4 regions of the Shewanella sp. Scap07 genome follow, and region 4 is predicted to be linked to each of the others. Evidence: predicted binding sites of a transcription regulator. Region 4 holds the regulator's gene; each other region holds the start of a gene.
The links. Region 4 encodes sigma-54, which starts transcription at its own class of promoters, with help from an activator protein. Its sites were predicted from a motif close to GTTGGCACGNNNNTNGNNT; they were not measured.
Positions count from the first base shown of each region.

Region 1: FLM48_RS14810 (LruC domain-containing protein) is a predicted target of sigma-54. The motif match lies at 2,452-2,470, and genes of this name have one in related genera.
Region 2: FLM48_RS21495 (4Fe-4S dicluster domain-containing protein) is a predicted target of sigma-54. The motif match lies at 3,682-3,700, and genes of this name have one in related genera.
Region 3: flgB (flagellar basal body rod protein FlgB) is a predicted target of sigma-54. The motif match lies at 3,769-3,787, and genes of this name have one in related genera.

Region 1 covers NZ_CP041329.1:3,380,788-3,386,958, forward strand. Annotated here, with positions in the region: gene FLM48_RS14800 (cation:dicarboxylate symporter family transporter) at 1-898, opposite strand, end outside; gene bshA (N-acetyl-alpha-D-glucosaminyl L-malate synthase BshA) at 970-2,112, opposite strand; gene FLM48_RS14810 (LruC domain-containing protein) at 2,506-4,656, shown strand; gene FLM48_RS14815 (hypothetical protein) at 4,675-5,235, shown strand; gene FLM48_RS14820 (hypothetical protein) at 5,292-6,171, opposite strand, start outside.
Region 2 covers NZ_CP041329.1:4,869,633-4,875,803, forward strand. Annotated here, with positions in the region: gene FLM48_RS21485 (sigma 54-interacting transcriptional regulator) at 1-583, opposite strand, end outside; gene fdhF (formate dehydrogenase subunit alpha) at 832-2,991, opposite strand; gene FLM48_RS21495 (4Fe-4S dicluster domain-containing protein) at 3,045-3,593, opposite strand; gene hycI (hydrogenase maturation peptidase HycI) at 4,268-4,756, opposite strand; gene FLM48_RS21505 (formate hydrogenlyase maturation HycH family protein) at 4,759-5,163, opposite strand; gene FLM48_RS21510 (NADH-quinone oxidoreductase subunit B family protein) at 5,170-5,994, opposite strand; gene hyfH (hydrogenase 4 subunit H) at 5,981-6,171, opposite strand, start outside.
Region 3 covers NZ_CP041329.1:5,000,893-5,007,063, reverse strand. Annotated here, with positions in the region: gene flgG (flagellar basal-body rod protein FlgG) at 1-275, opposite strand, end outside; gene FLM48_RS22115 (flagellar basal body rod protein FlgF) at 291-1,025, opposite strand; gene flgE (flagellar hook protein FlgE) at 1,034-2,242, opposite strand; gene FLM48_RS22105 (flagellar hook assembly protein FlgD) at 2,268-2,936, opposite strand; gene flgC (flagellar basal body rod protein FlgC) at 2,938-3,357, opposite strand; gene flgB (flagellar basal body rod protein FlgB) at 3,369-3,719, opposite strand; gene flgA (flagellar basal body P-ring formation chaperone FlgA) at 3,830-4,552, shown strand; gene flgM (flagellar biosynthesis anti-sigma factor FlgM) at 4,629-4,916, shown strand; gene flgN (flagellar protein FlgN) at 4,909-5,364, shown strand; gene FLM48_RS22075 (flagellar FliJ family protein) at 5,361-5,777, opposite strand; gene FLM48_RS22070 (FliI/YscN family ATPase) at 5,787-6,171, opposite strand, start outside.
Region 4 covers NZ_CP041329.1:4,249,305-4,255,475, reverse strand. Annotated here, with positions in the region: gene FLM48_RS18745 (HPr family phosphocarrier protein) at 59-334, opposite strand; gene rapZ (RNase adapter RapZ) at 321-1,175, opposite strand; gene ptsN (PTS IIA-like nitrogen regulatory protein PtsN) at 1,172-1,615, opposite strand; gene hpf (ribosome hibernation promoting factor) at 1,618-1,905, opposite strand; gene FLM48_RS18725 (RNA polymerase factor sigma-54) at 1,934-3,415, opposite strand; gene lptB (LPS export ABC transporter ATP-binding protein) at 3,546-4,277, opposite strand; gene lptA (lipopolysaccharide transport periplasmic protein LptA) at 4,274-4,804, opposite strand; gene lptC (LPS export ABC transporter periplasmic protein LptC) at 4,791-5,348, opposite strand; gene kdsC (3-deoxy-manno-octulosonate-8-phosphatase KdsC) at 5,345-5,896, opposite strand; gene FLM48_RS18700 (KpsF/GutQ family sugar-phosphate isomerase) at 5,898-6,171, opposite strand, start outside.

The DNA.
Region 1 (6,171 bases), 870 kb from region 4:
TAGCGTAATCATCGGTGTCTTTATCACCTAAATTATACTTATGGAACAAATCTTTAGTTCTTTCAATTAACAGGGGTAATACGATAAAGATATTGCCTGCTGCAAATGCGGTAATAAGTGCATCTTTTGCAATGCCAGAGATATCACGATACGAGAACGGCGTAATAACCGCAATAAGTGCCGGTAAAACCCAGTAAGTTAACAAGCCTGTCATCACCACATGTGCAGCAAAGTAAACTTGTAACTTTTGAAATTCATCAAAATCCATTGTACCGGCCGTTGCGGCCGTCATGGCAAAAATGCCTATCGGCATCATAGTCACAATATACTGGGTCACTTTATTGAAAGAGGCACCAAGCAATTGCATCGGCTTTAGCAAAGACTCTTTATCATCGATGGAAATAAGCGCAATACCCGTCGCCACGCAGAACAATACAATGGCTGGAATGTAACTATTAGAGAGCGAGAAGAAGGGGTTTGATGGAATGTATAAATCTAGAATATTGACCGACTTTGGATCTTCCAGTGCCGTTAAGCTGAAGAACTCACCAGCAACCCAGTCGGGAAACGTATACTTAATCATATACATAGCAACCAGGCCAAACAGCCAAATCACTAACATGAGCTTACCGACCTTCACCCCTAATGAACGCGCCTGATCATAGGTAAGATTACCTAAGCTCGAAATCAGTGAAACAATAATATAAGGAATAATGGTCATTTGCAGTAGCTTGATAAAGGCATCACCAATTACCGACATCCACGCCAAACGTTCACCGAAAAACAACCCACTAATAATACCAGCCGCGAATGACAACAACACAATTGTCGACATACTCATTTTTTTCTTTGGAGCTGCTGGGCTCACGTCTGCTTCTGTTGTGGCTTTTGCTGTCATAATGACATCCTATTCTCTTTAAACGGCGAACAATCGTTACCTGTCTGCTTTACCGAAATGACCCACTTGCTTCAGCACGACTGCGATACGGAAAACTCATCGATTGCTTCGCTATAGGTGGCTAAGTATTGTGCTATTTTTTCTTCAGGATTAAATAACTGCGCAGCCCGCAAACGCCCGGCCTGCCCCATGGTTTGTTGCAGATGATCATCAGACAGAATAGTGACAGTATGGGCTGCTAGCTGTTCGATGTTGTCGGGCTCTGTCATCAACCCGGTGACCCCATCTTGCATCACTTCAGGAATGCCATCGACGTTACTGGTCACTGTTGGCACCGCACTGGCCATGGCTTCGAGCACAACTAAACTAAAGGACTCTTTATAGCTAGGCTGGATCACACAATCGGCATTGGCTAAATAGGACTCAACATGGGTCACATCCCCTAAAAAGCTCACTTTATCGATGATCCCTAAGCGTCGACACTCGACCTTAAGGCCATCAACATCCGGACCTGAACCCAACAACACTAAACGCGCATCTAATTGTTGCTGAACAATATTAAACGCATGCACCACGGCTTGGGTGTTTTTAATGGCGCGAAAATTGGACACATGCATAATGATTTTTTCATCATCACCGGCCAAAGTCCTTCGTACATCCGTTGACGCATTGTCAGGGGTGAATACGGCTAAATCGATAAAGTTGTGAATGACTTCGATAGGATTAGAAATTTCAAAATTCTGCTTTATGTACTCACTTTGAAAAGCTGACACGGTGGTGACTTTGTCACTTTTATTGATACTAAATTGGTTCAATGGATACAAGGGCTTATCTTGGCCGATAACAGTGACATCTGTGCCATGAATAGTCGTAATAGTGGGGAATTTGTGCTGGCTAATTTCACAGGCTAAGTATGCACACAATGAGTGTGGAATCGAGTAATGTGCATGTACCACATCAAGTTGATACTGCTCCGCCACCTCAACAATTTTTGCCGTCAGCGCAAATGTGTATAACGGATCGGTAAACAGCGGGTAATGAATCGCTTCAACACTATGAAAGTGCACATTGTCTAAATCTTCTAATAACTTAAATGGTCGAGTTCGAGAAATAAAGTGAACTTCATGCCCTTGTTTGGCAATACCAAGGCCTAACTGCGTGGCTACGAGGCCAGATCCACCAATACTGGGGTGGCAAACAATCCCTATGCGCATATCCCACCTTAATCATGTTAGCAAAAAGTTATAGCTACATTATTGGAAACTAACATTAAATTTTGATTTCAACAAAAAAATCTTATCTTCATGCTACTAAAGACTTAGAAATTAATTCTGGGTTGTTTATTCAGCATAGTTCAGCTTAGGAAGATCATCCGGCAGCTTACAACAGCAAACGAACAAAACTCGTTGCATATGTAAACTCACAGGTAATAGTTCAATATGCCACCGACACGCTGATTTTCAGATTGCATCAACAGCTCGCGACTATGAGTTGCAAATTGCAAAAACGATTCAAAGAATAAAAAATAAACCAACTAATACAACAACTTGAATATTGGCACTACTCATGCATAGCTTATCCTACCTAGCTAATATGAGGGATACATCATGCCAAGATTAACCACACCACTATCTTTAAGTTTGGGCTTAATGGCAATGAGCCAACTGACTTATGCAGGCGAATTTCAAGCCTGCCCTACGCAAGCATTTATCATCCAAACGCCTTCTTCTACACCTAAAACCTTTGGCGTTGACCTCGCAACCGGTAGCTATAACACATTGTCTGCTGATATGGGCCGCACTAAAGCCTATAACGGCGTCGGTTTTAGCTACCATGACAACTACATCTATGGTTGGGATTATCAAAGTAATACCTTAGGCAAAGTCGGCGACGACTATCAGATCACCCCCTTGAATATGAGCAAAGATAACGATGCGAGTAGTGCGGGGAACTTCTACGTTGGCGATGTCGCGATAGCCGAAAATGCGTGGTATGGCTACCGCAAAAACAAAGGTCTTTTTAAGGTAGACCTAAACGATAGCAACAACTATTCAATGAACATTGTTGCTGGTAGTAAAAACCGCGCGACTTTCAATATTACTGACTTTGCCTTTCATCCAACCGATGGTTACCTCTATGCACTCACTAACGGCAGTATAGGCCGACTAATCCGCATAGACCCTCAAACTGGATCTGCCACTACCCTCGCCGATGTATTGACCTCGTCAGGAAGTAACTTTGTGTTCGGTGCACAATTTTTTGACCCCGATGGCAACCTGTATGTCAGTAACAATAGCAATGGTAATATCTACCGTGTCAACGTTAACGACGCTAATCCACAGGGCGAGTTATTTGCCTATGGTCCTTCATCATCAAGTAATGATGGCGCTCGCTGCGCACTGGCCGAAGTGCCAGTTGGCGACAATGTCGACTTCGGCGATGCACCTGACAGCTATGGCACGTCAATGCAGAGCAATGGTGCCCGTCATTCCATTGTGGCAGGACTCAATTTAGGTAGCTCAATTGACAATGAAGCCGATGCTTACGTTGCCCCGCTAAGTGATGACAGTAGCGACGGTAGCAATGATGACGATGGTATCAGTATGCCTACAGGGTTCGAGCTAGGCGAGACTGCAATCGTACTGGTTGATGTAACCGGCAATGATGGCTACCTCAATGCTTGGTTTGATTGGAACCGTAATGGTGAGTTTGAAGCTTCAGAACAAGCCATCTTGGCTGAGCCCGTCGACAATGGCAGTAACACCATCTTTATCGAAGTGCCTTCGTGGGCACAAACTGGTGACACCTGGGCGCGCTTTAGATTAAGCACTCAGCAAGATATTGCCGCTACGGGCGGTGTCGGTGACGGCGAAGTAGAAGACTACCAGATTAGCCTGACCGAAACGGGAGTCACAGTAAACTACTACCCTTCCTCATCCACTTACACTTCTATTGCCTATGAAGATCTTTACCCTGATCAAGGTGATTTTGATATGAACGATGTCGTGGTACAGCTGCAGTTTGCTGAATACATTAAAGACAACAAAGTCCGCCGTATCAGCATCAAAGCGCAACTCGCCGCAATGGGCGCAGCCTATCATAACGGTTTCGCTATCCAACTGCCTGCAGTTGCTCGTAGCAAGGTCAAAGAGTCGCTGGTTACCTTATATGTGGATGGGGTTAAGCAATCCGACAACCCACTTGAAGCGGGGCAAACCAATGCGGTGATGATATTCACCCAAGATCTTTCTGATCACGTCACATTAGCGCAAGGTTGCCAATACTTGCGTACCGAAGCTGGCTGTGACACGGCATATCGCACCACTTGGGAGATGCAAATTCCTTTCAACACGCCAATTGAGACAAGTGCAATGCCTGCGTTTCCCTATGATCCATTTATTTTTGCCACCCCCAATACCGACCATGGCGAAATTGCTAAATACTACACCGACGGTAACAACCCGGGACGAAAGTGGGAGGTTCACCTCAAAAACATGGCCCCCACAGATACATTTGAGCCTAGCTACATTGGTGCCCGTGATGATGCCGCAGATGCCAGTTTAGGTCGATATTTCCAAACAGAAAGTGGTATGGCGTGGGCACTAGAAGTCCCCGTTAATTGGCAGCACCCGATTGAGGAGCAGCGCCTTGACAGTGCCTATATCGACTTTGTTGACTTTGCAGCAGACTCCAGTGGTGAAACAAAACCAAACTGGTACTTAAATCCCAACAATCAACTTGTGTTCGGCAATCAATAGGCAGCTAAGGAGAAGACTATGAATACCTTAACAAACTCGTCAATGAACATGGTGTTAAAAAGCCTCAAAATAGCCCTAGCCGCTCTCGGTGTGATTGTATTATCTGCCTGTGGTGGAGGCGGTGGCGATGACGGTGGTAGCTCACCTAGTGCTGCTGCGCCATCAACAACAACACCGCCGGCGACCACGACGCCACCAGCGACGACAACACCACCTCCGGCAACGACACCGGATCCAGTGCCCGACCCAAGCTCATTAGATGACTTAGCGGTGGACCCTGATAACATGTTGCAATCGGTTTTTGAGTTAGCCATAGATATTGATTTGGGCAGCACCGAACGGGCTTACTTCTCGCTTTGTGACCAGTTCCAAAACCAAGGTAGTGACTATAAAGTGAACTATAACTCTTGCTTGTATCGTGGGGCATTAACAGATGGAAAACTAAGCAGTGCCATCAAAGTGGCAAACCACCAAACAGAGTTATTGGCAGTGTTATGGAAATATGATGGCTCAGCGCCAAGGTTTCAGCTTTGGCAGCACCAGCAAGGCACCAACCCAAAACTAACCATCAACAACTAAAAACTAAAAAGGCGATACTTAACGTATCGCCTTTTTTATCTGACAAATAGCGCCACTTACATGACTTTAGCACTTGCTACAGCATTAAAATCGCGGCTATATCGTAACTCAAACTCTTCGCGAGTTTGCGCAGATACCGGCATAGGAACGAGTGGTGACACTTGCAGACGCTTATCTAAATCTGCTGCACCATATCCAAGAGCAAATGCATCACTTGCCTCACCTGCTGCAAGCGTTTGCAACATCCCCACATCATCACGCTCAGCAACAATCAGCGCTTGGTTGGTTATGCCACCGCCCATCCAATGAAATTTCACATCTTCAGGTAACGGTGCGATAAATAGACTGCTGTTTTGGCTAGCTGTATAGACATTACGATAAATGTATCGACAGTACGTTGGATCTTCAGCACAAAACGGGCCACCACCGGTGTAAATTCGATCGGCATAGTGACCGACAAAATCCATTTGTTCAGCTGCGCCTTGAAGCTCAAAAGTCACCTGCGTAGCTAAATTATCTCCTTGGTCTTGATGTGATGGGAACTCAACATCAAGTTGGTAGTCACTAATATCATCAAATGCGATTTGCTGCGCTTGTGCTTGACGGCGTTGAGACCACATTTTTAGCTCATTAACGCTAGACTGGCGCACAATAATGGCGGCTTCATCATCAGCAACTGGCGCCCAAATTGTGGCATCCTGTGCTTCAGTCATTACGTCTGCAGCAAGTGGATACTGACTGTACTGTACGACAGTGCGGTCAGCACTCATTGGTGATTCCACAGTCAATAGCTCGCTTTCAATTGAAGCAGTCACAGTGACTTCATCTTGAGCCTCAAAATCACGGGTATCAAACAACTCAGAGAACAGCAGTTGACCAGCGTCATCATGGCTAGTTACCAGTAATGGCGACTCTTCTGCGAGGTTAACTTGCAAA
Region 2 (6,171 bases), 620 kb from region 4:
TAATATCAACCAAAACTTCACAGCTTTTCTTTTCTTCTCTTAGCTGTTTTTCCTTTGTTTTTGACTTTTCTTTATTAAGTACATTTCCTATACCAATAGTTATAATATTGGCTAACTGCCTTAATTTACTTACTGTTAGGCTATTAAACTCATCGACTTGCCGACTCTGAAACTCAACCCAACCAACAATTCGTTCATTAACTTTTAGTGGCATTCTGCAGTAGCTTGAAAAATTTAAATATTTAACTTCTTTTACTAATGTAGGATGATGATATTCAAACTGTTCATAACTCATGATAGCCAAGCCAGGCTGTTCATCAAAATCTAAATATTGATAATTCTTGTACGTGGAAACCTCACAATTAACATAATTATATTCACTATAATAATTAGAGTTCTCTTCATTAAAAGAACGTAACACAACATGAATACCGCTTATATTGACGAATCTAAAGTGATATTTATTAACAATTGATACCAGCTGCCTTACATCTGTCGCCAGCAATATATCTTGGGCAACATCAATAAATATCGGCTCCCATTTCGTGGAGATTTCATCTATCAAAGGTGTCATCTTTAGCATTGGTGAACCTCTTTAAATTTATCATTTTAGTTATCTTTATAGATTATATTTAGACACTAAAATTTAACAGTGATTGAGATCCAACAATCTTGATTTTCAGGTTAAATTTAAGCCACCTCCCACATTTATCACCTAATTTAAAGTGTAATTCATATACACTTTTAGCTAATTACCCCTGATGCCACAGAGTGGCATCAGGCTCCACAGGTTTATAATCAAAACTTAAGTTTCAATTGTGTACCAATTAACTAGTTAGTAGATTCAGGCACTCCACTAGCCGCTTTCTTAAGCTTAGATTTAAGCGCGCTATACTCTGATTTCACATAGTTCTCCGCCCAAAGCTGATCCTCTATCCCCTCTATCTTCACAGCGCAGTATTTATATTCAGGAGTGAATGACACAGGGTCTAGATGCTCAATTGTTAGCTCATTACAAGCACCAATCCACCATTGATATGTCATATACACAGCACCGATATTCACACGCTCATTGACCGCAACTCGGGTAATGACTTTCCCTCGGCGTGAGGATATCCATACTAACTGCTGATCCTTTAGACCTAGCGCACGAGCATCATCAGGATGAATCTGTACATATCCGGGTTCATCTGCAAGTGTTTGCAAAGCGCTGCAATTACCAGTCATCGATCGACACGAATAATGTCCCACTTCACGTACTGTTGATAACACCAATGGATATTCATGGTCTGGTTGCTCAAGCGGCGGCCGCCAATCAGTCGCAAATAGCTGTGCTTTACCATTTGGCGTGGTAAATTTACCCCCCTCGAATAGGTAAGAAGTACCGGGATGCTCTTCCGATGGACACGGCCACTGCACGGACTTTAAGCCTTCCATTTTTTGATAGGTCGCACCGGCAAATAGCGGTGCTACGCTGCGCAGCTCATCCCATATTTCTTCAGTATTGTTGTACTGCATCGGATATCCCATCTCGGTTGCTAATAGACAGAATATTTCCCAATCATGCTTAACACCTTCAGGCGGGGTTACTGCAGCATGGCTGCGCTGGAAGCCTCGGTCTGCACTTGAATAAACACATTCATGTTCGCCCCAGCTCGTTGAAGGAAAGATAACATCAGCCATTTCAGCAGTCTGTGTCATGAAAATATCTTGAACGATGACCAATTCCATACCGCGAATAGTTTCTCGTAAGTGAGCTAAATCCGCTTCTGTTTGAGCTGGATCTTCACCGAATATATAATAAGCACGACAACTGCCATCTTTGACTCTATGGCCTAGAGTAGTCAGCGTGTAACCCGGATTAGGGGACAATGGTACTCCCCACGCTTGCTCAAATTTTTCTCGCGCTTTATCATCAATGACATTCTGATACCCTGGGTAAACATTAGGCAACATGCCCATGTCACACGTACCCTGAACATTATTTTGACCACGCACTGGACCGCAACCCACGCCAGGGCGCCCAAAGTTACCAGTAATTGCTGCAATAGAAGCGATGCCTTTGACTACATCAACTGCTTGACCGAATTGAGTAACACCCATTCCCCATAAAATCATGGCTTCAGATGCTTCTGCATAGGTTCTAATTGCTTTGCGTATTTCAGCCGCTGTAACGCCTGTTATAGACTCAACATATTCAGGGGTATATTTCTTCAGAGTTTCACAATATTGCTCAAAATTATCGGTATTTTCTGCGACAAAATCAGGCTTATATAAGCCCTCTTCAATGATCACATTGGCAAAAGCATTGATAATTGCCATATTGGAGCCATTTTTTAACTGAATCCATTGATCAGCAATACGGGCCGTTTCGATTTTACGTGGATCACACACAATGATCTTAGCGCCGTTAGCCTTGGCTTTAAGAATATGCTTAGCAACGATGGGGTGTGAGTCGGCAGCATTGTACCCAAACACTAATAGACATTTAGCTTTTTCAATCTCGGTGATGGCATTACTCATTGCACCGTTTCCAACTGTTGTTACCAGACCGGCAACTGAAGGGGCGTGTCACACCCTAGCACAGTGGTCAACATTGTTAGTACCAATCACAGCACGAGCAAACTTCTGCATGACATAGTTAGCTTCATTACCCGGCCCACGAGCCGAACCCGTCGTCATAATCGAATCTGGGCCATACTGCTTCTTAATTTTAGTTAATTTATCACCAGCAAACTTAATCGCTTCTGCCCAAGAGACTGGTTCCAGATTCGCATCTTTCGTACGACGAATCATTGGACTTCTTAAGCGTGGTGTAAGTAAATTAGTATCATTTAAAAAATCCCAGCCGTAGTAACCCTTAAGACAGAGCTCTCCCTGATTGGTGCGCCCATCAGCGGGCTCAGCCCCCACCACTTTACCATTTTCAGTAATGAGGTTTAGTTTACATCCGGTACCACAATAGGGGCATACCGTTAGAGTTTTTTTCATATCTACACTCCGTTATCTCAAAACAAGACCGTCTTAGAAATCATGTTAATTTATTAAACAGGTAGGCCGGCTAATGCCGCCACAGCAGCCTGTTTACGTTTATCTTGCTTTATTTGTTCCATATCTTGAGAATCAATCATACGAATAGCATTGGTTGGGCAGACTTCAACGCAAGCTGGTCCCTGTGAGCGTGTTTCACACAAATCACATTTTAATGCCTGTGCCTTAATGGTATTCATTTTGAATAACTCAGACGGCCCACTTTGCGGTGCCGCGAAGGCAACGACATTCATCGCACCATATGGACAAGCTACGGAACAAGTTTTACAACCTATACAGCGAGACTGAATGACATGTACTTGGCCATTTTCACGATAGATGGCGTTATTGGGGCAAACTTGTTCACAAGGCGCATCTTCACATTGGCGGCACATAATCGGTGTAGTCACATCACCATTTCTCACCAAGCTAAGCCGAGGGTAAAACTTGCTTGAATCAAGCGATTCTACCCTGCTTATCTTTTGATGAGATAAAACGCAAGCCACCTCACAGGTACGGCAACCGATACACTGATTGGGGTCTGCAAACACAAATCGATTCATAAGTGATTTCCTCTTCAATCGATCAACATCAAATTCAACCTAATACTTAAATTGGATATCTGCTACGTCTATGCCAGATACCCTTATAAAGCAGGATACGTACCAGTTAAGTAAAACCACCAAAACTTATATTTTAAATAATTTAAAAACAACAGCTTAAACAAAGAACGACAACTAACAGCGGTGCAATATCTGAGTAATTTCCGTCTACTTCGACACCAGGTTCGTCACCAAATTCGACACCTAGCTATGGCCTTCAAACCAGACGTCTTGGCTTATGCTGCATACAATGTGGGTGTCATACCAATCAGTATAAGAATTTGGTCTACTCAGCGCGCTTTGGGCAAACTAATTCAAGGCGAATGATTGAAACAATGGTTGTTCCCTTGTGAAATTATTCAACGCAGAGGACGTTACGAAGATGAATCAGCCGCGATATTGCACGGAGGAAGAGTTTGATTGAGCTGATATGACAGAACTCAGCACGACACTATATTCATCAAGCATAAGGGACTGTCTGAGTAAATTAGTGCAGGATAGATAGCCGCGTTAAAGGTCAAACGCATGATAGAAAATACCAAGAAGGGTTAATTGCTGCAGGTTGTCTTGCTATCGCAAAATAGGTAGCGGCATCAAAACCTCGCCGCCACCATTTTCAGCATGTCATTGTACGGCTAAATGGCGCCATAACCACCATTGCCTTGCCAGCTAGGTAAACGCTGATAAAGATCACCCACTGCATTCTCAACCATTTCTGTCATCGGGAATGAAAATGCCACAATTGCAGGCTGCACACCAACAAACAGCACTTCTGGCACGAAAGTCTTTAAGTCTTCGATTAAGAAGTTGAGTGGTAAACTATGAGTCGACATAATAAACATATCAGCAATGGCATCAGGGTCAATAACCCTGACCTCACCAGCTTGCTCGCCAATTTCTGCTGCATCAAACACAATCACTCGTTCTGGTGCCAACTGACGAACTTGATGTATACAGTTTTCCGGCGCACTACCTCCATCAATAACGGCCCAACCTGCTATTGGATTGTTCTGCATTAACTCAGCTAGAAGTGGGCCAGCACCATCATCCCCCATCATGTTATTACCTACCGCTAAAAGCACATTTTTCACTTTGGATGGTTCAGTCGTACTAAGATCTGACATGATTATCTCTCCCTTATCATAATGTACATGTCGGGTTCACGATAAACGGCACCTAAAGCCTTAATGAAGTCTCGACTCAGTGTTTGGTATTTTTCTGGTTGCACTGCAATAGCGGCTTCGAACGCATTCGCTAACATATGAATATGTTCAGGAAAAATAGTAATTTCACCGAAGGTGAAAAAACCCTCCATCTTGCGTCTAGCTGGACTAGATTCAGGTAGAAACTCTAACCACGTTGTATACTCATAGCGAGAACAACTCACCACTGCTGTTAGGCAATCGACAACACCTAAATGATGGCCAATAGCTAAGCCATAGTAGATCACTGATTTAGCTTCTTCTGGCACATTGGTTTGTTCATCAACAAACTTTCGGCTTAACGCATAAAATAACACCTTATCCGACATAGACACCTACCCTTGATTAACAGCGACAGCTTCGCCCATGGTCGCGGGTTGCCCCATTCGATTTAGCACAGCACGATTAATGCTGGTAATAATCTCGGTTAGCCGCGGGTCACCTTTTTCATCAAGGTAAGCCTTTATTTTGGCATCAACATTCGCTGGAGATGAATCGGCCAACACCGTCATGAACTCATCAGCAATTTGCGCACCATAACGATAACCAGCAAAACGTCGCGCTTCTCGCTCAATCAATACTCTAATTTCTAAAGGAATCCCGGTATGCTTTAATGTCACAACCTCTCCATCAACCTCGTCATGGTGCTTAGCTTTAAGTTTTTGATCAAGTAGACCTAACGCCACTGCAAAGCCATAAATCGTCGCTGCTGGAGTTGGCGGACACCCAGGAATATACACATCAACCGGCAGGATTTTGTCGGTGCCGCCCCAGACGCAATAAAGATCATGGAAAATTCCCCCATCATTGCCACACGCACCATATGAGACAACAATCTTAGGGTCAGGCGCCGCTTCATAAGCCCGCAAAGCGGGCATACGCATAGACCGAGTCACAGCACCGGTATAGAGTAATATATCGGCATGACGAGGCGATGCCACCACTTTAATACCAAAGCGTTCCGCATCGAACACCGGCGTTATCGCGGCAAAAATTTCAATTTCACAGGCATTACATCCACCACAATCGACACGATACACATACGCTGATCGCTTAATGTCTTTTAAAAGCGTGCCTTTTAACTTAGCCGCCTCTGCATCTATCTCAACCGGTACTGCTTGTGTATGGTCATTGCCAACTATTTTTTTAATACCCTTCATTGAGCACCTCCTGTTGTATACCATTGCCTTTCATGAGGTTTTCGCCTTCAAGCATGTTGGCTTTACGACGACATTCAGGACAAGTGTTTAACTGCTGACTACGGATCTGAAGTTGCTCTGGCTCTAGGCCCGATTGCACAAGTAAATCAAGTGCATACTGCACCGCTTTCTTGGGTG
Region 3 (6,171 bases), 750 kb from region 4:
TGTTGGTTGGTGGTTAACAGATCGCCAGTGGTAAACACTTTTTGGGTGCCTGCCACCCGCGTACCTGCACCAAGCTGTAAACCTGAAGGCAGTTCATTGAGTTCATCAACTTGACCGCCAGGTTGACGTTGCGTTTGATAAAACAGATCGTTAAATGCCACCCTATCGCGCTTAAAGCCAGTGGTATTAACGTTGGCTAAATTGTTGGCAATGGTGGTCATTTTGACATCTTGAGCACTAAGCCCAGTTTTACTTACCCATAATGCTGATTGCACCTTAATGCTCCTTAATTACGCGTTTTTAAGCAGGCGATTGCCCGCTTCGGCTAGCTTTTCTGCACTTTTCATCAACTTGACCTGTACTTCAAATTGACGACTTAAATCCATTGAGGCGATCATTTCGCTCACCGCTTGGACATTACTGGCTTCGAGGTAACCGCTATTGACTCTTACTTCATTGTTGGCGGCCAACATCTGGCCATCACGGCTATAAAGTAGACCGTCGGTGCCTTTTTCTATTGCTTGCAGGTCAGGGTTAACCAGTTTTAGTTGGCCAACCTCTTCAATGACTTCACCGGCCGCGGCTAGCACACTAATGCGGCCGTCATCGCCAATGAACAAATCTCGGTATTCAGGCAGCACAATGGGACCATCGATACCGACCACAGGACGGCCATCGATGGTGAGTTGGCCATTGGCATCAGGGACAATGGCACCCGAGCGGGTATATCCTTCACCTGCTCCGGTCATGACACTGAATAAGCCTTGGTCGCGGATAGCTAAATCTAAAGTGCGGCCAGTGGGGTTAAGCTCACCGCTTTGGCGGTCAAAGCTGTTGCTATGTGTTTGCGCCATGACGCGGGTGGTTAGGCTATTGCCAACTCCAGGCACCACTTGAGCCTGTACTCGCTCTAAATCGGCTTTGAAGCCGTGAGTATCAGCGTTGGCCAAGTTATGTGCCCGTATCGCTTGCGCTTCCATTATTCGGTTAGCACCACTGGCAGCGGTATAGATCATCTTATCCATGTGCGATCCTAAATAGCGTTAAGCAAAGACTGTTGCATGCTGGTATTGGCTTGAAGCACTTTGGCGTTAGATTGGTAGTTGCGCTGGGCATTCATCAACCCCACCATTTCCGCTGTGGTGTCAACATTTGAGCCTTCTAGGTAGCCTCCAGCCATGTTGCCGAAGGTCCCCGTATTAGGGGTGCCGACAGTGGCTTGTCCCGTTGAAGGGTTAGCGGTCCAGGCGTTGTTGCTCACCGGTGTAAGGCCATTGGGGTTGTTAAAGGCAGCTAAAACCACTTGTCCTTGCACTTGCTCTTGGCCATTGGTGTATACCCCGTACAGCATACCGTCGTTATCGAGACGAATACCGTTCAACTCGCCAGAGGTGTAGCCATTTTGAGTCAAGCTTGAGTTGTTATAATCGGCCGCATATTGGGTGCTGTTGGCATAGCTTAGCGTCAGGCTCATATCTGAAGCACCGCCGACAATATTGGGATCGTTAATATCTAAAGTGATTGAGTCGCCCGCGATGAGGTTGCCATCTGAGTCGAAATCCAATGTATGACCGCCTGCAGGAGTGACATCTTCGCCATCCATGCGGTAATGAACCTGCCAAGTATTGTCGCCAGTTTTAACGTAATACTGGGTTAGCGCATGCTCTTTACCCAGTGAGTCGTAAGCCGTTACCGTTGTTGACGAATGGTAAGTTGAGGCATCATCAGGATCAAACGGGGTGGTAGCAGGGTCGATGGCATCAACACGCGCATCTAAATTTGATATTTGGCTAACATCGCTAGTGGCTTTCGCCGGCAGTGATGTTGAGTGGATTTGTAAGTCGTTCACATTACCGGTTTGCAATTGACCACCTGGGCCAACGGGATAGCCTTGTAAGCGATTACCCATAGGGTCAACCACAAAGCCGTTTGCGTCCTGATTAAACATGCCTGCACGAGAGTAAAGTGTGCCGCCATCGGTTGTAGAAAGCATGAAAAAGCCTTCACCTTGGATGCCCATGTCCAATTCACGACCCGTGTAAGTTAGACCGCCGCCCATAGAGAAGTTTTGGCTGGTGGACATGACGTTAACACCACCGGCTTGGCCGCCATTATAAATAGCGGCAAATTCGCTGCGGCCACCACGAAAGCCTACTGTTGAGGCGTTGGCAATGTTGTTACTGATGGTGTTGAGATCTTGGGTTGTTGCTTGTAAACCACTAAGGGCAATATTGAATGACATGCTTAGGATTCCTTAACTTAAATTGTTATGACACTTCAGAGATTTCAAGCACAGAAATCGTGCCTAGACCATTGCCCAACTCGGCCATCATCACGCCGGACGCGCTGACAAAGTGAACTTTTTCAATGGGAGCTTTTATAAATGTATCGGCGTTGCTGGTTTCTTCACCTGCAGTGACCTTGGCGGTAATTTCATAGTCGCCAGCGGGTAAGTCTAACTCTTCTGGATCGATGCTAAAGGCGATGTCCCCGCTATCTTGCGGGCCCAGCACGATAGTTTCGACCACTTCACCTTGATCATTTTTAATCTCGATTTCTAGCTCTTCTGCGCCTGACTCGAGATAAACCTTACCGTCGATAGTGTCATCGCCTAGCGTAAATTCGTTAGCTGGCACCATGGCGCTTTTGCCTATGAGTTGTGCCGATTGCACGATGCCGAGATTTTCCATCATGATCATGCTCATGGCTTGATTGGCTCGCATATGCTCTAAGCTTTCAACTTGAGATATTTGCGCCATCTGCGAGACAAATTCATTGCTATCAATGGGGCTGGTAGGATCCTGGTTTTGGATTGAAGCCAGCATCAATGTCATGAAGTCATTTTTGATGGTGCCAGCAGCGCTACCGGCGGAACTCATAATGTCAGCGCCTTGGGTACCGGTGTCTTGTTGACTCGTTAGGGCTTGTACGCTCATGTTAGTTGGCTCCTAGTTGCAGCAGGCCTTGCTGCATAGAACGGGCGCGGTTCATCACTTCAACATTGGTTTCAAACGACCGGCTTGCAGCCATCATATCTGCCATTTCATCTACGGTATTGACGTTGGAGTACGCCACATACCCCTGTTCGTCGGCAAACGGGTGATTGGGTTCATAGCGCATATCAAGTGGTGCGTCGGTTTCAACAATACCGGCGACCTGTACATGTGCGCCACTGAGTTGCCCCTGCTGGGTTTGGTTGTAAATAGTTGAAAATACCGGCTTTAGTGCTCTAAAGGCACTGTCGGGATTCTCTGCCGCTGCGCCAGCGTTGGCTAAGTTACTTGCCACCGTGTTTAGGCGGATGGTTTGGGCGTGCATGCCGGCACCGGCGATATCGTAGATCTCAGAAAATGACACTGGCTGTTCTCCTACTTGCCTTCAATGGCTGACTTCAAGCCAGCAATTTTCATGTTGAGGAAGGTCAGACTGGTTTGATAGTCCATGGCGTTTTGCGAATAACGAGCTTGCTCTTTACCGAGTTCAACGGTGTTATTATCACTGGAAGATTGGTAAGGCACTCGGTAAGCGGCTTCGTAGTTGCGATCGGGAGTCATTCCGGCATTGATTTGCGTCATGACCGTCTTGAAGTCTAAGTCTCTGGCTTTGTAGCCTGGGGTCTCGGCATTGGCGAGGTTCCCGGCCAGCATCTTGCTGCGTTCGACACGAAAGTCGAGTGTTTGTGGGTGAATGCCCAGTGCGGCATCGAGCTTGATAGCCATGAAAACTCCTAGTAATGTATGGTCGATTTCCCAATTGCTGCATCTGAGCAATCAATTTACGTGCCAACAAACTTAGATGTTTTATATCAATGGCTTAATTGAGGTGACTGTTGAAAAACGGAATAGGTCTTTCCTGCTTGTTGTGGACGGTTTTCCTGTTACTTCCGCATGGGGCGATGGCGCAGTCGCTGACTGTTGCTGATGAGATACGCCAGCAGTTTGTCACCCAGCTGGAAGCAGAGTTACAGCAGTGGCAACAGCTCAATGGGATTGAAATTGTCAGTCATCAAATTCAACCTCGGGTACCTTCTGGTGCCAGTTCACTGCCTCAGTGCCCTTCACAAATTACCATTGAATCCGCTGCCGGAGTGCCGTTTGGTAATTTGCAGCGGCGGGTACAGTGCTTTGACAAAGGCTGGAGCCTATTTGTACGTGCCAAGGTGACGGTGACGGCGCGACTGCCTGTGGCTGCACGTGCGATAAAGCGCGGGGAGATCATTGGCGAGCAAGATATTGTTTTTCAATCAGTCGTGCTATCAAGTAGTGATCGCCAGTTAGTGGGCCAGCTAGAGGATTTACTTGGTCGCCAAGTGAAGCGGCAACTCCGGCGTCATCGAACGATACAAATCAATCAGCTTTCGGCACCTATGTGGGTAAATTTAGGTGATAAAGTGATTATTGAAGCTCGTAGTAACGGCTTTTACGCCAACATGCCAGGAGAGGCGCTAGAGTCGGGGGGAGAGGGCAAAGGTATTAGGGTAAAAAACCTCAGTTCTGGCAAAGTGATTATTGCTTATCCAATAGCCAAAGGGCGAGTGGCAACCATTTTCTAATTTTCGGCTATCTGATTTTAGTTTTTACGCTCAAGTGTCGCTTGTTAATAGTGACTGCATTATCACTTGAGTATCTATGATGGAAATCACCAAAGTTAATAGCCCGTTAAGTGCGGAAGTTGGCGTTAATAAGCGCGCACAGACTCACTATCAGCGCGATGAACAGCAAGCCAAACCTAATCCGAGTGCGACCAAAAGTACCAGTGATGATTGGCAATTACTCGACCAAGCCAAGCCGCAACTTGCGCAACTTGCAGAGGTAGATAGCGACAAAGTCAGTGGCTTACGTCAAGCGATAGCCAATGGCACTTTTCGTATTGATATTGGTGAAATAGCTGAGGCGATGTTACGTCAACATGGATAAACTTACCGTCAATAAACGCGAAGTGTTGCAGTCACTGGTTCGTGGTATTCGTCAGGATATCGAAGGCTATAAACAACTCAAAAGTTTACTCAAGCGACAACGAGAGCTGATGCAGCGTCGAGATAACCAAGGGTTATCACACCATAATGAGCACCAAACTGCGCTTTGTGATGAGTTGATGTTACGCGCCAAAGCCCGCTGTCAATTTCTCAATCAGCTTGGATTCAGTGGTGATGCACAAGGCATGGCGCTGTTGTTAGAGAAACTACCTGCCCAGCATAAAGAGCAATTGAGTTTATGGTGGCAGAACTTATTGGCTGCGGTGAAAGAGAGCCAAGCGATGAATGATGCTAATGGTAAACTGTTGGTGACTCAGCAAGCTGTGATTGCCAGTATCTTGCAGCAAGAAGATACCGGCGTGAACGATTATGGTGAAGGACTTCGCTAGTCGTTAATTCGCGCTCTTTGGGCGAGATCGTCTAGTTGTTGCTGCTCACGTCGTTCAATGTCTCGTAGTCGCTGTTTGTGGCGTTGTTGTACTAACCAATTTAACCGCTGTCTATGTTGCAGTTGATGGCGCCACAAATCATCTATTCGTTGTTGTTCTTGGGCAAGCAAGCCATTTTTCCTGACCATTTGTTGCACCATCGGCCGCAAACTTTGTTGTAAGCTGGTGTTATTTTGCAAGAGTAGTGGGTGCAAATTCTTATCGCTAGTTTGCTGATATTGCTGCAGCATTGCACTCAGTTGTGCCGTTTGTTGTTGGCTATGTTGCAGTCGATTCGCCGCTTCGTGACGCTGTTGTCCTAGCTTGGTCAGTTTCTTTTCTTCTTGTTGCTTAAGCTTGATTAACTGCTGCATTTTGCTTTCCTATGCCAGTGACGAAGGTGGTTGCAATGGGCCAATTAAGTCTAATAATTGCTGCATACTTTGGGTGCGATCAGCACGTTCATCTATCCCTTGAGTAAGAAATTCGACCAGCTGTGGGTAACTTTGTACCGCCAGATCCATATCCGCATCTTGCCCGGGTTGGTAGCCGCCAAGGGGTAACAGTTCACTGACTTCGTGATAGCGTCCGTTGAGATGACGAAACCGTTGTATTGCTTGTTGCTGCGAGGTATCGCTCAATTGCGCCGCTAAACGGCTAATGGAGGCAGCGATGTCGATAGCGGGAAAGTGGCCTCGTTCCGCTAGCTTACGACTGAGAACGATATGACCATCTAAAATCGCCCGAGCGGCATCAGCAATTGGGTCT
Region 4 (6,171 bases):
GACACTGTAGAGATAAATTAAAGTTAAGTGAGTAATTTGTAGATTATGCGGTGATTGTTTAATTCGCTTCGTCAAACTTAGCATCGATTAGGGCGCTAATCGCATCTAATGCGGCTTGGGCATCTTTACCTTCACTGAGTAAGGTAATGGATTTACCTTTGCCACTTTCTAGCATCAGCAAGCCTAATACACTGGCGGCAGAGGCTTGTTTTTCACCTTGGATTAAAGTCACTTCAGCATCAAATGTGGAGGCCAAAACCGCAAGTTTTGTTGCAGCGCGAGCGTGCAGCCCCAGTTGATTACAGATGGTGAGCTGTCGTTCAAGCTTTGCCATTGTTGAGCTCACGGTGCCTAGCATTAACATTGTGCTTAGAGTCATTAAATAACTTAGCTAATTGCTCTGTTACATACACAGAACGATGTTGCCCGCCTGTGCAGCCAATGGCAATAGTTAAATAACTGCGGTTGTTACGCTCTAGGTGCGGTAGCCAAGTTGCTAATAAATTCTCGATTTGCCAAATAAACTTATTCACCATCGGCTGCTGTGCAAGAAACTGCTGCACCGGTTCATCTAGCCCTGTTAGCGGGCGTAAGTTCGGCTCCCAATGGGGGTTTGGCAAAAAGCGCACATCGAACATAAAGTCGGCTTCACTCGGCATCCCATGTTTGAAGCCAAATGATTCAAAGTTGATAACTAACTCTTTGTCGACAGTGCCAAGCAGGATCTCTCTCACCCTATCACTTAGATCATAAATATTGCGATTAGAGGTATCGATATAATGATCGACCAAGTCGGCTACAGGGCTGAGTAATTTACCTTCGAGCTCAATAGCTTCTTTTAGTGATGCTTGTGAATGGGAGAGTGGGTGTAGGCGACGAGTTTCGCTGTAGCGTTTTAGCAACACTTCATCACTGGCATCGAGAAAGAAGCTCAGTAGTTCGGTGTCTGCTGGCAAATTAGCAAGCTGCTTTTCCAGCTCGATATCTTGCTCTGGCATATTACGTACATCAACACTGATGGCAACCAGTTCATTGCGGCCTTTCAGCTGCTCCAGCAGCGAGTCCATCAGTGGCAAAGGTAAATTGTCGACACAATAGTAACCTAAGTCTTCAAGTACCCTAAGTACTACTGATTTACCTGAGCCGGAACGTCCGGATACCATCACGAGTTTCATTGAGTTATCACCTGATAAAGTTCTGCTTCATCATGGGACTTTCTGAGCTGTTTGAGTATGAATTTATCATTAAGTTTTTCAGCCATGCAGGATAAAGTACTTAAATGTTGTTCACACTGATCACTGGGCACCAGTAAAGCAAATAAGATATCAACTGGCTGATTGTCGATTGAGTCAAACGCAATCGGCTCAGCACACTTGACCAATACTGCGACAGGATATTCGATATTACTCAGACGACCGTGAGGAATGGCGATACCGTTACCTATACCTGTGCTACCCATCTTCTCTCTAGCCAATAGGCTTTCAAAAATCTCTTGTGAGGAAAGGGTAGGGTACTGGACAGCAGCTAAATCGCTGATTAATTCCAGTACCTTTTTCTTACTGCCCGGTGTGGCACAGGTCGTGCACTCCGGCCGCAGGATGGTACTTAGTTCCATCGTTAATGTTTTGTCAGCTTCTCTTTATGTTTAATTACCTGACGATCGAGCTTATCTATCAGGGAGTCAATGGCGGCATACATATCTGCATTATGGGAAGTGGCAAACACTTCACCGCCGGAAAGGTGAACTTTGGCTTCAGCTTTCTGTTGCATTTTTTCTACATTCAACACAACGTGCACATTATTGATCTGATCGAAATGGCGTTCAAGCTTTGAGAACTTTTCTTGAACATAAGTTCTCAATGAATCAGTGATCTCTACATGGTGTCCAGTCAAATTAATTTGCATATAGGTCCTCCAGTGTTCAATTAACGGATCATAAACTCTTACGTTGGTTTGACGGTGGTATAAGCATTGCCTCACGATACTTGGCAATGGTCCGTCTAGCCACTTTTATTCCTTGTTCAGCCAATAGCTGTGCCATCTTGCTATCGCTTAGTGGTTTCTTCTGGTTCTCTGCTGCCACTAATTTCTTGATGAATGCGCGAATAGCTGTCGAAGAGCACTCGCCGCCATCATCTGTGCCAACATGACTCGAAAAGAAGTATTTTAGTTCAAAAATGCCACGTGGGGTGTGCATATACTTCTGTGTGGTAACTCGTGATATGGTCGATTCATGCATTTCTACCGCTTCAGCAATATCGTTGAGGACCATTGGCTTCATGGCCTCTTCACCAAACTCGAAGAATCCTTGTTGGAAATCAACGATGCAGTTAGCCACCTTTAGCAAGGTATCATTGCGACTCTCAAGGCTTTTTAAGAACCATTTCGCTTCTTGGAGGTGACCTCGAATAAATTGACTATCGGCTTGGTTTTTAGTGCTACGAGCCATAGATGCGTAGTGCTGATTGACATTGATTTTTGGCATGTAATCAGGGTTGAGTTCAACCACCCAGCGGCCTTTTTGTTTAGTGACCGTAACATCCGGAATCACATACTCATCACGGTTAGGCGCAACGGTTAACCCGGGTCTAGGGTTCAGTGATTGGATCAATGCAATGGCTTCACGTAAATCATCTTCTTTGAGCTTAGTTTTACGCATCAGCAAGCGGAAGTCTCGCCCAGCAATTAAATCTAAATGCTCTTTGATGAGTAGCTTGGCATTGCCAATATGCGGGGTACTCTCGCTAAACTGTGCCAACTGAATTGACAAGCACTCGCTTAAATCTCGGGCGGCCACGCCAATAGGGTCGAAGTGTTGAATGCGTTTAAGTACCGCTTCAACTTCATCGAGTTCTATTTCCGGATCGCCCATGGCATCGAGAATATCTTCGCAGGTTTGAGTTAAATAGCCGCGCTCGTCAATGGCGTCAATAATAGCCGTGGCGATGGCATTGTCATTGTCTGAAAAAGGCGTGAGGTTTTTTTGCCACTCTAAATGTTCATACAAGCCTTCGCTGGTTTCACCTTGGAAGGGCATATCATCATCACGCATTGCGCCAGAACTGGCATTGGGGGCTGCGGTATATACCTCATCCCACGTGGTATCAACGGGCAGTTCATCTGGCATTGATTCTTGGGTGAGGGCCTCGGATGTTTCTACTGATGAGCTATCTTGATTGCTGGCGCTGTCAGTGGTTGCGCTGTAGTCGTCAGTGTCGCTATTTTTATCATCTTGGCTGCTATCGCTGGCGTCGGTTTGCTCTTCGTCCAATTCTAATAGCGGGTTGGACTCTAATGCTTGTTGGATCTCTTGCTGCAATTCCAATGACGACAGCTGCAGGAGGCGGATGGCCTGTTGCAGCTGAGGAGTCATGGTGAGCTGTTGACCCATTTTGAGCTGGAGTGACGCTTTCATCTTACTGCTATTCCCTTCTTTGTAATTATAAAATGAGAAAGCTTGCTTGTTTTTTATGGGGTTTCTCTAATCCCCAAAATTTAATCAGGTGATGACACTGTCAACAGTCATCACCCTCACTATGGTTTAACTATAGCTTGAATTGTTCACCTAAGTACACCGCACGGACTTGTTGATTGTCCAAGATTTCAGCGGGTGTGCCTTCAGCGATAAGATTGCCATGACTCACAATATAGGCTCGCTCACAAACATCGAGTGTTTCGCGTACATTGTGGTCAGTAATTAACACACCAAGGCCGCGGTTTTTCAGTTGCTCAATGATCTTTTTGATGTCGATAACCGAGATAGGATCGACTCCCGCAAACGGTTCATCTAATAAGATAAACTTCGGGTTTGCCGCAAGTGCCCGAGCAATCTCAACTCGACGTCTTTCACCGCCCGATAGTGCCATACCTTGGCTATCGCGAATGTGAGTAATGTGGAACTCTTCCAATAAATGTTCTAACTGTTCTTCTCGCTGTGCGGTATTGAGCTCTTTACGGGTTTGCAGCACGGCCATGATGTTATCTCTAACCGATAACTTGCGGAAAATACTGGCTTCTTGTGGCAGGTAACCAATACCTTTGCGCGCACGCAGGTGCATAGGATCTAAAGTTAAATCGTCTTCATCAATAAAGATACGACCTTTATCACTCTGAACTAAGCCAACAACCATGTAGAAAGTGGTCGTTTTACCCGCACCATTTGGGCCCAGTAAGCCGACGATCTGCCCAGTTTTAACGGTTAAACTCACATCTTGAACCACAGCGCGGCTTTTGTAGCTTTTGGCTAAATTGACCGCTTTGAGCGTTTTATCGGTCATTGTTGCTCCTGAGGTTTGCTTTCAGGTTCATCAAGCTCTTGGTAGTTTTCGGGTTGGATAATCGTAATGACACGGTCATTGCCGGTACTCTCTGCAATTAACTGTTGTTGTTCAATGTTGTAACGTATTTGGTTACCGGTCACTTGGCTACCATCTTGCTCAAGTGTGGCATTGCCAATTAGGGTTAAGGTGCGGGTGGCAAGTTCATAGCGAATTTCACTGGCGCTGGCTTTTGCTGGACGACCATCTTCCATTATTTGTGAATACGTTGCCGGGGTACCGGTAGCAACCAAAATTTTGCCATTACTTTCATCTTTGGTAAACGCGCGTAGCTCATCTGCATTAATCTTGATTGAGCCTTGGGTAACCTCAACTGGGCCATTGAAGATTATTTGATTATTTTTAATATCTGCTTCTTGGCTCGCAGCGGCAATTTTGACTTCTTGCAGCAAATCGTTTTCAACCGCACCAATCTGCAAGCTAAGGACTGACAAACAAGCAGCAGCAATAAGTTTATTTAGTTTCATAAGTACCTTTTACCTGACTCGTCAGTTTTACGGTTTGCTTGTTCAGATCGCCAAACAAGCCTTCACCCGTGATGATGAAGTCGTTTCCCGTGATATTGATTGTCCTATCTGACGTCATAATCATGGTGTTTAAATCGAGTTCTAGGTATGTTGTTTCAATTGTTTGTATCGGCTCTTCAGGGCTGATGGCGTCAATGATAACATCTTTTTCTAATGTAACATGACCGCTGTTTTTATCTAATGTGCCAGTTGATGAACGCAGTCGCCATTGGGCTTTGCCTTCATCCGGGTAGAGTAGGTAGACCGGCTCCGTAAAGTAAGTCATATTGGCTTCTTCAAAGTGTTCCATATGACGAGCTGATACCCGGCTATTAATTTCACCTTGCTCATTGAACTCAATGCTTTTGAGATCGTTGATCACATAATCAGGATGTTCACTACCATCTTGAAGTTGCACATTATTGCTGCGCTTAGATTGCACTTGCCAATAGAGGATTAGCGCAGTGCCAAAAAACACGATAATAGCAATGGTGACTCTGTTCATATACTCATACCGTGGGCGGTATCGAACTTATCTTGGCTTAACAGCAACAAATCGGTAAGTTCTCGCAGTGCACCATGCCCGCCACGAATATGGGTGACCATATCGGCGCGTGCTTTCACATAAGGGTGGCCATCGGCAACACACACTGACAGACCCACTTGCTGCATGACGGGTAAATCCACCATATCATCACCGATATAAGCCACTTGCTCAGGTGTGACCTTATAGAGTGTTAATAATTCTTGGTAGGGTACCATTTTGTTGTCTATACCCTGGTATATGTGGGTAATACCCAGCGCCGTCATTCTATCTTCGACAATTTTTGATTTACGACCGGTAATAATCGCGACAGGAATATCACTACTTAGTAATGAACGTACGCCGTAACCATCGCGGGTATGAAAACTCTTAATCTCATCACCTGAATTACTCATGTAAACTAGGCCATCAGAAAATACCCCATCAACGTCACAAATAAGCAGCTTGATGTGCTGCGCTTTTTGCCAAACATGCTCGCTAATAGGGCCGTAAAATCCTTGATGAGACATGTTAAATTACTCCTGCTTTAACCATATCGAGCATATTCAATGCACCGATAGGTTGTTGCTCTTGATTGATGACGATTAGGCCGTTGATATCTTTTTCATCCATCACTTTTAATGCTTCGGCAGCGAGGATGTTGTCGCTAACAGTGACACAGCCTTTGCTCATCACATCTTCAATTGAGGTATCACGTAGGTTGACTTGGGCGTCAATCACTCGGCGTAGATCACCATCGGTAAATATGCCGACCAGTAGGCCCAGCTTATCAACTACCGCGGTC